2 regions of the Sphingomonas hankookensis genome follow, and region 1 is predicted to be linked to the other one. Evidence: predicted binding sites of a transcription regulator. Region 1 holds the regulator's gene; the other holds the start of a gene.
The links. The regulator LexA, encoded in region 1, represses DNA repair genes until DNA is damaged. The targets are predictions, from matches to a motif close to GTTCCNCNCTTGTTCT.
Positions count from the first base shown of each region.

Region 1 (3,387 bases):
ATGGCGTGGAACCCCGACGACCGGGCAAGCGATATCGCGCGGGACTGGGCGGCGATGACCTGGGGGCCGGCGGTGGCCGATCCGGTGGCGGCGATGATGCTGCAGTCACGGCAGGCGGTGGTCGACTATATGATGCCGCTGGGGCTGCATCACCTGTTCGCGACGGGGCATCATTATGGGCCGGGGCCATGGGTCGATGATCTGGCGCGGCCGGACTGGAACCCGGTCTATTATCACAAGGCCGACCGGGCGGGCATCGGGTTCGACCGGACCCGGAGCGGCAGCGATGCGGTGGGGCAATATGCGCCGGCGCTGGCGAAGCGCTGGGGCGATCCGGCGACGGTGCCCGAAGACCTGCTGCTGTGGTTCCACCATGTTCCGTGGGAGCGGCGGATGGCGTCAGGGCGTACGCTGTGGGAGGAACTGGTCGCGCGGTACGATCGCGGCGTGGCCGAGGTTGCGGCGATGCAGGGACAGTGGGCGGCGCTGCGGGGTCGGGTGGACGAGCAGCGACATGACGAGGTCAGCCAGTTCCTGACGATCCAGCGCGCCGAGGCGCAGTGGTGGCGGGATGCCTGTATCGCTTACTTTGCCGAGGTGTCGGGGCGGGCCTTGCCGGCGGGGGTCGTGCCGCCGACGCATCCGTTGGCGTGGTATAAGGCGGTTCGGACGCCCTATGCGCCGGGGAATGGGCGATAGGTCGTCCGCTCCGGTCGCAGAAGAAGAAGCGGGACCCCGGCTCAAGGCCGGGGTGCCGGTCAGTTCACCGATGTCTGCCCAACGAAGCGAGAGGTCTGGCTTGCCATTTTCGGCTAAGTGTCAGCGTTTAAACGGCTATTCGAAATAAGTTCACTAAGTTCACACTCGCCGCGTTTGTCGTCGGGACGCCTTTACCAACGACATTGCGAATCAATAGCGGCGCAGCAGGCCGGCGAGCTTGCCCTGTACGCGCACCTGTTCGGGGCGGTAGCGCTGCGGGTCGTAGCTGCGGTTGGCGGGATCGAGCCGGATCATCGCGCCTTCGCGGCGAAAATATTTGAGAGTCGCTTCGCTGTCTTCGATCAGCGCCACCACGATCTCCCCATCACGGGCGGTTTCGGTGCGGCGGACGAGCGCATAGTCGCCATCGAGAATACCGGCCTCGACCATCGAGTCCCCGGCGACTTCGAGCGCATAATGATCGCCCGCGCCGAGCAGGGCGGCGGGAACGGGCAGGGTCGCCTGTCCCTCTATCGCCTCGATCGGGACACCGGCGGCGATGCGGCCGTGCAGCGGCAGTTCGATGACGTCGTTCGCCGGCTGCGGGGTCGGGCGGGGCGTTGCCATGGGCTTGGCCGCCGGCTTCTTCGCGACGGGGCGGTCGGGCATCCGCAGCACCTCCAGCGCGCGGGCGCGGTTGGGCAGGCGGCGAATGAATTCGCGTTCCTCGAGCGCCGAAATGAGGCGGTGGACGCCGGACTTCGACTTGAGGTCGAGCGCCTCCTTCATCTCCTCGAACGAGGGGGAAACCCCGGTCGCCTTCAACCGGTCGTCGATGAAGCAGATCAACTCGTGCTGCTTACGCGTCAGCATAACGTCCTCCGTCGGAACAGACGTGGAACCAATAGGAAACGATTTATGTGGCGTCAAGCGAGTTGCAGGATTTCCGCCGAGTCGCCGGCATCGGCCGCCGGGGCATGGGGTGCCCGCACGATCAGGCAGTCGGAACGGGCAAGCGTGCGCAGCATCGAGCTGTCCTGAATGGCGGCGGTCGACACCTGTCCGTCGATCAGCGTGGCGCGCAGATAGTCCTGGCGCGGGCCGTTGGCGGGGAGCGGGTGGGCGAGCGTGGCGCGGATGGCGCGCGGCATCGGATCGGCGGCACCGGCGATGCGCGCGGCGAGCGGGCGGACGAACAGCAGCGCGGTGATGAACGACGATACCGGGTTGCCGGGCAGGCCGAGCACGGCGGCGTCGCGCAGGCGACCGGCGAGCATCGGCTTGCCGGGACGCAGCGCGATCCGCCAGAAGTCGAGCTCGCCGCCGGCTGCGGCAAGGGCCGGGCGGACGAGGTCATGGTCGCCGACCGAGGCGCCGCCGGTGGTGACGAGCAGGTCGCAATCTACCGCGCGAAACGCATCGACCAGCGCGTCCATCCGGTCGGGCAATATGCCGAGGTCGATGCGATCGACCGGCAGGTCGGCGAGCAGCCCGGCGAGCATCAGGCCGTTGGATTCGGGCAGCTGGTCCTCGCGCAAGGGCTGGCCGGCGGGGACCAGTTCGTCGCCGGTGGCGGCGATGGCGATGCGGGCACGGCGGCCGACCGACAGGGTGCCGTGCCCGGCGATGGCGGCCAGTGCGGCGCGGGCGGGGGTGATGCGCTCGCCTGCCGCGATCAGCAGGTCGCCCTCGCGGAAATCGAGGCCGGCGCGGCGGACATTGCCGCCACGGACCGGGCCTTCGCCGGCGAGGTGGAGACGGGTGCCGTCGCGGGTCGCCTCTTCCTGCACCAGCACGCAGTCGGTGCCGGTGGGCATCGCGGCGCCGGTGAAGATGCGGGCGGCCTGTCCCGGGGCGACGGTGCCGGGGAAGGAGGCGCCGGCGGCGCTTTCGCCAATGACGTCCCACGGACCGGGGAGGTCGTCGAAGCGGATCGCGTAGCCGTCCATGGCGGACAAGGGCCGGGCGGGTTGGGTGCGCAGGGCGACGACGTCGGTGGCGGCGTAGCGGCCGAGGGCTTTGGCGAGGGGAGGGTTTCCGGGGCGGCTGGGCGGGCGAGCGCGAGGACGCGGGTCTGGGCTTCGGCGACGGGGAGGAGGGTCATGCGCTTGGCCTTATGGCTTACAGGGCGGGTGGCAGTCACTCTTCGTCACCTCGGACTTGATCCGGGGTTCCGCTTTCTCTCTCGATAGAAGTAAGAAGCGGGACCCCGGGTCAAGCCCGGGGTGACGTTGGGGGTGGGGTTGGTTGTGCGTTCGCCGTGGTCTGCTCGATGGTCGATAGAATGTGAGCCGCGGTCGATCGATTTTCTCGTCGTCATTCGCGCGAAGGCGGGAATCCATAGGCGCTGGCAGTGAGGATTATCAGCGGCGTTGCGTCTATGGATCCCCGCCTTCGCGGGGATGACGATAATGGGGGTGCTCAGCCTCTTACCCAGTCTCCCGACTTGCCGCCCTGCTTTTCCAACAGGCACACGCCGTCGATCACCATCGCCTTGTCGATCGCCTTGGCCATGTCATAGATGGTGAGGAGTGCGGTAGAAGTAGCTGTCAATGCTTCCATTTCCACGCCGGTCTTGCCGTCGGTGGCGGCGGTGGCGGTGACGCGGATCGCGTCTTCCTCGAACGCGAAGTCGACCGAGGCCTTGGTCAGTGGCAGGGGGTGGCACAGCGGGATCAGGTCGCTGGT
Region 1 covers NZ_CP117025.1:2,512,170-2,515,556, reverse strand. Annotated here, with positions in the region: gene PPZ50_RS11825 (alpha-glucuronidase family glycosyl hydrolase) at 1-699, shown strand, start outside; gene lexA (transcriptional repressor LexA) at 910-1,572, opposite strand; partial or broken gene PPZ50_RS11815 (molybdopterin molybdotransferase MoeA) at 1,626-2,803, opposite strand; gene moaC (cyclic pyranopterin monophosphate synthase MoaC) at 3,121-3,387, opposite strand, start outside.

Region 2 (3,387 bases), 890 kb from region 1:
CGATGACGCGGACCTTTTCGCCAACATCGGTCTCGGTCCACAGCGTCTTGCCCAGCCGCCCGCCATTATGCGCGATCACGCCCGATGCCGCGCCCAGGATATGCGGGGTCGATCGGTAATTCTGTTCCAGCCGGACGATCTTGGCACCGGGAAAGTCGCGTTCGAACCGAAGGATATTCTCGACCTGCGCGCCGCGCCACGAATAGATCGACTGGTCGTCGTCGCCGACGCAGCACAAATTGCGCCGCTCCTGCGCCAGCAATCGCAGCCAGAGATACTGGACGCTGTTGGTGTCCTGATATTCGTCGACCATGATGTAGCGAAAGCGCTGCTGATATTGCTGCAACACCTCGCGGTTGGTGCGCAGGATCGTCAGCACGTGCAGCAGCAGATCGCCGAAGTCGCAGGCGTTCACCGCCTTCAACCGGTCCTGATATTCCTGGTACAGCTCGCCACCGCGGCCATTGGCGAAGCGTTCACTCTCCCCGGCATCGACATCGGCGGGGGTCATCCCCTTGTTCTTCCAACCGTCGATCAGGCCGGCGAGGCTGCGCGCCGGCCAGCGCTTCTCGTCGAGATTGGCGGCGACGATCAACTGTTTCAGCAGCCGCAACTGGTCGTCGGTGTCGAGGATGGTGAAGTTCGACTGCAACCCGACCAGTTCGGCATGGCGCCGGAGCATCTTCGCGCCGATCGCGTGGAAGGTGCCGAGCCACGGCATCCCCTCCACCATGTCGCCGACCAGCCGGGCGACGCGCTCACGCATTTCGCGCGCGGCCTTGTTGGTGAAGGTCACCGACAGGATTTCGGACGGATAGGCCTTCCGGGTGTAGAGCAGATGCGCCAGCCGGGCGGTCAGCGCCGCGGTCTTGCCCGTGCCCGCGCCGGCCAGCACCAGCACCGGCCCGTCGGTGGTCAGTACCGCATCGCGCTGCGGTTCGTTCAGGCCGCGCAGATAGGGGGCGTCGGCCGGGGTCGGGGCGGGGGGAGCAAGCGAGGACATCGTCGAACAGGTAGGGAACGAACCGTAAAGCGACAAGCAAGGAAATCGTTTCAGAACCGTCATCAACCTGCCATCATCGCTTCGCTGCGTTGCAACATTGGGTGACTATCGCGCGGCTGCCGGTGGACGGCGGCGTCATCCCGGACGACCGCTGCCGCGACGGGCACCGCATTCGCAGGAGCTATCATGACCAACCGTCTCATCGTCCTCGCGGCGGCCGTTGCCGCCTGCCTGTCGTCCGCCGCCCATGCCGAACAGCGCGAGCCGGTCACCGCCCGTGTGTCGATCGCCGGCCTCGACCTCGGCACCGCCGAAGGCCGCCGCATCCTCGACGCGCGTATCGATCGTGCCGCGATCGGGGCGTGCCGGTCGCGCGCCTTCGGCCTGCGCGGTGTCGCCGATGAAGGCCGTTGCCGCCGCGAAATGCACCGCGACGCGCAGGTCCGGGTCGCGCAGCTGACGCCGGTGAAGCTCGCCAGCGCGAAGTAACACCGTCGTCACCCCGGGCTTGACCCGGGGTCCCGCTTCTTTGGCAACCGGAGTGAGAAGCGGGACCCCGGATCAAGTCCGGGGTCACGAGCTGCATGGGACAGGGTCCTATAATTACGTGACAACGCGCCTGTGTGAACGCTTCTTGCCTTGGAGCGTCAAATTGCTAGGCGGGCGCATGACCCAACCGCACCCCATGCGCGTCGATCGTCGCATCCTGATCGCCAGCCTGATCGGCACCTCGGTCGAATTCTACGACTTCTATATCTACGCGACCGCCGCGACGCTGGTCTTCGGACCGCTGTTCTTTCCGTCGGAAAGCGCGTCGGCGCAGCTGATGGCGAGCTACCTGTCGATCGGCCTCGCCTTCATCGCACGACCGCTCGGCGCGGTGGTGTTCGGCCATTTCGGCGACCGGCTGGGGCGCAAGTCGACCCTCGTCGCATCGCTGATGCTGATGGGCGGGTCGACGCTGCTGATCGCGTTCCTGCCGACCTATGCCATGGTCGGCTGGATCGCGCCGCTGCTGCTGTGCACGTTGCGGTTTGCGCAGGGGCTGGGGCTGGGCGGCGAATGGGGCGGGGCGGCATTGCTCGCGGTCGAGAACGCCCCGCCGGGCTGGCGCGGACGGTTCGGCATGGTGCCGCAGCTGGGCGCGCCGGTCGGGTTCATAGCCGCCAACGGGCTGTTCCTGCTGCTCGGCCTTGCACTGTCCGACGCCGACTTCGCCGCCTGGGGCTGGCGCCTGCCGTTCCTGTTCAGCGCGGCGCTGGTCGGCCTCGGCCTGTGGGTGCGGGTGAAGCTCCACGAAACGCCGGCCTTCGCGAAGGCGCTGGAGCGGGAGGCGCCCGCCGCGGTGCCGATCGCCGAACTGGCCGGCGCGCATCTGCGCGCGACGCTGGCCGGGACGTTCGGGGTCGTCGCCTGTTTCGCGCTCTATTATATCGCGACGACCTTCGTGCTCGGCTACGGCACGACCGCCTTGGGCTACAGCCGCAGCGCGTTCCTCCAGACCCAGCTGATCGCGATCCTGTTCATGGCCATCGGCATCGCGCTTGCCGGATGGCTGTCGGATCGCTCGACCCCGGCCAGGGTCCTTGCCGGCGGCTGTGTCGGCGTGGTGCTGGCTGGCGTGCTGCTGGCGCCGATGGTCGGCGGCGGATCGCTGTTCGTGATCGGCGCGTGGCTGTCGTTCGCGCTGCTGATGATGGGCTTCGTCTACGGACCGCTCGGCGCATGGTTGCCCGCGCTGTTCCCGGCGCGGGTGCGCTATACCGGCGCATCGATGGGGTTCAATGTCGGCGGGGTGATCGGCGGCGGACTGACCCCCAGCATCGCCCAGGCACTGTCGGTGTCGCACGGCTTGTCCGCGGTCGGCGCGGTGCTGGGCGCGGCGGGGATCGCCAGCATCGTCGGCCTGCTGCTGGTCCCCCGCGAGCGATAACCTTTACCCAGTCCGCAGGCTCTGCGCGTCGACCACCGGGTCGGGCACCGGGCAGATCCGGTTGCGCCCGGCGCGCTTGGCTTCATAGGATCGCCGATCCGCCCGGTCGATCAGGCTGTCGAGCGTATCGCCCGGTTCCAGCACCGCCAGCCCGGCGCTGACCGTGATCGGCGGCAGATGCGTGGCGATGGCGGGCAGCGACGCGCGGACCGACTGCGCCGCCAGCCACGCTCCGCGCAGCGTCGTGCGGTCGAGCACGGCGACGAATTCCTCCCCGCCCAGCCGCGCGATCACCGCCGATGCCGGCAACCGTTCGGTCAGCATCGTGGCGAACGCGCGCAGCACGAGGTCGCCGGTGGCATGGCCATAGCCATCATTGACTCGCTTGAAATGGTCGAGGTCGAACAGGATCGCTGCCAGCGGCTCGTCCTGCTGCCAGGACCGGGCCAGC
Region 2 covers NZ_CP117025.1:1,626,133-1,629,519, forward strand. Annotated here, with positions in the region: gene PPZ50_RS07650 (ATP-dependent helicase) at 1-1,003, opposite strand, end outside; gene PPZ50_RS07655 (UrcA family protein) at 1,190-1,492, shown strand; gene PPZ50_RS07660 (MFS transporter) at 1,689-2,936, shown strand; gene PPZ50_RS07665 (GGDEF domain-containing protein) at 2,940-3,387, opposite strand, start outside.
Region 2: a site for LexA is predicted at 1,007-1,022, ahead of PPZ50_RS07650 (ATP-dependent helicase). Genes of this name have one in related genera too.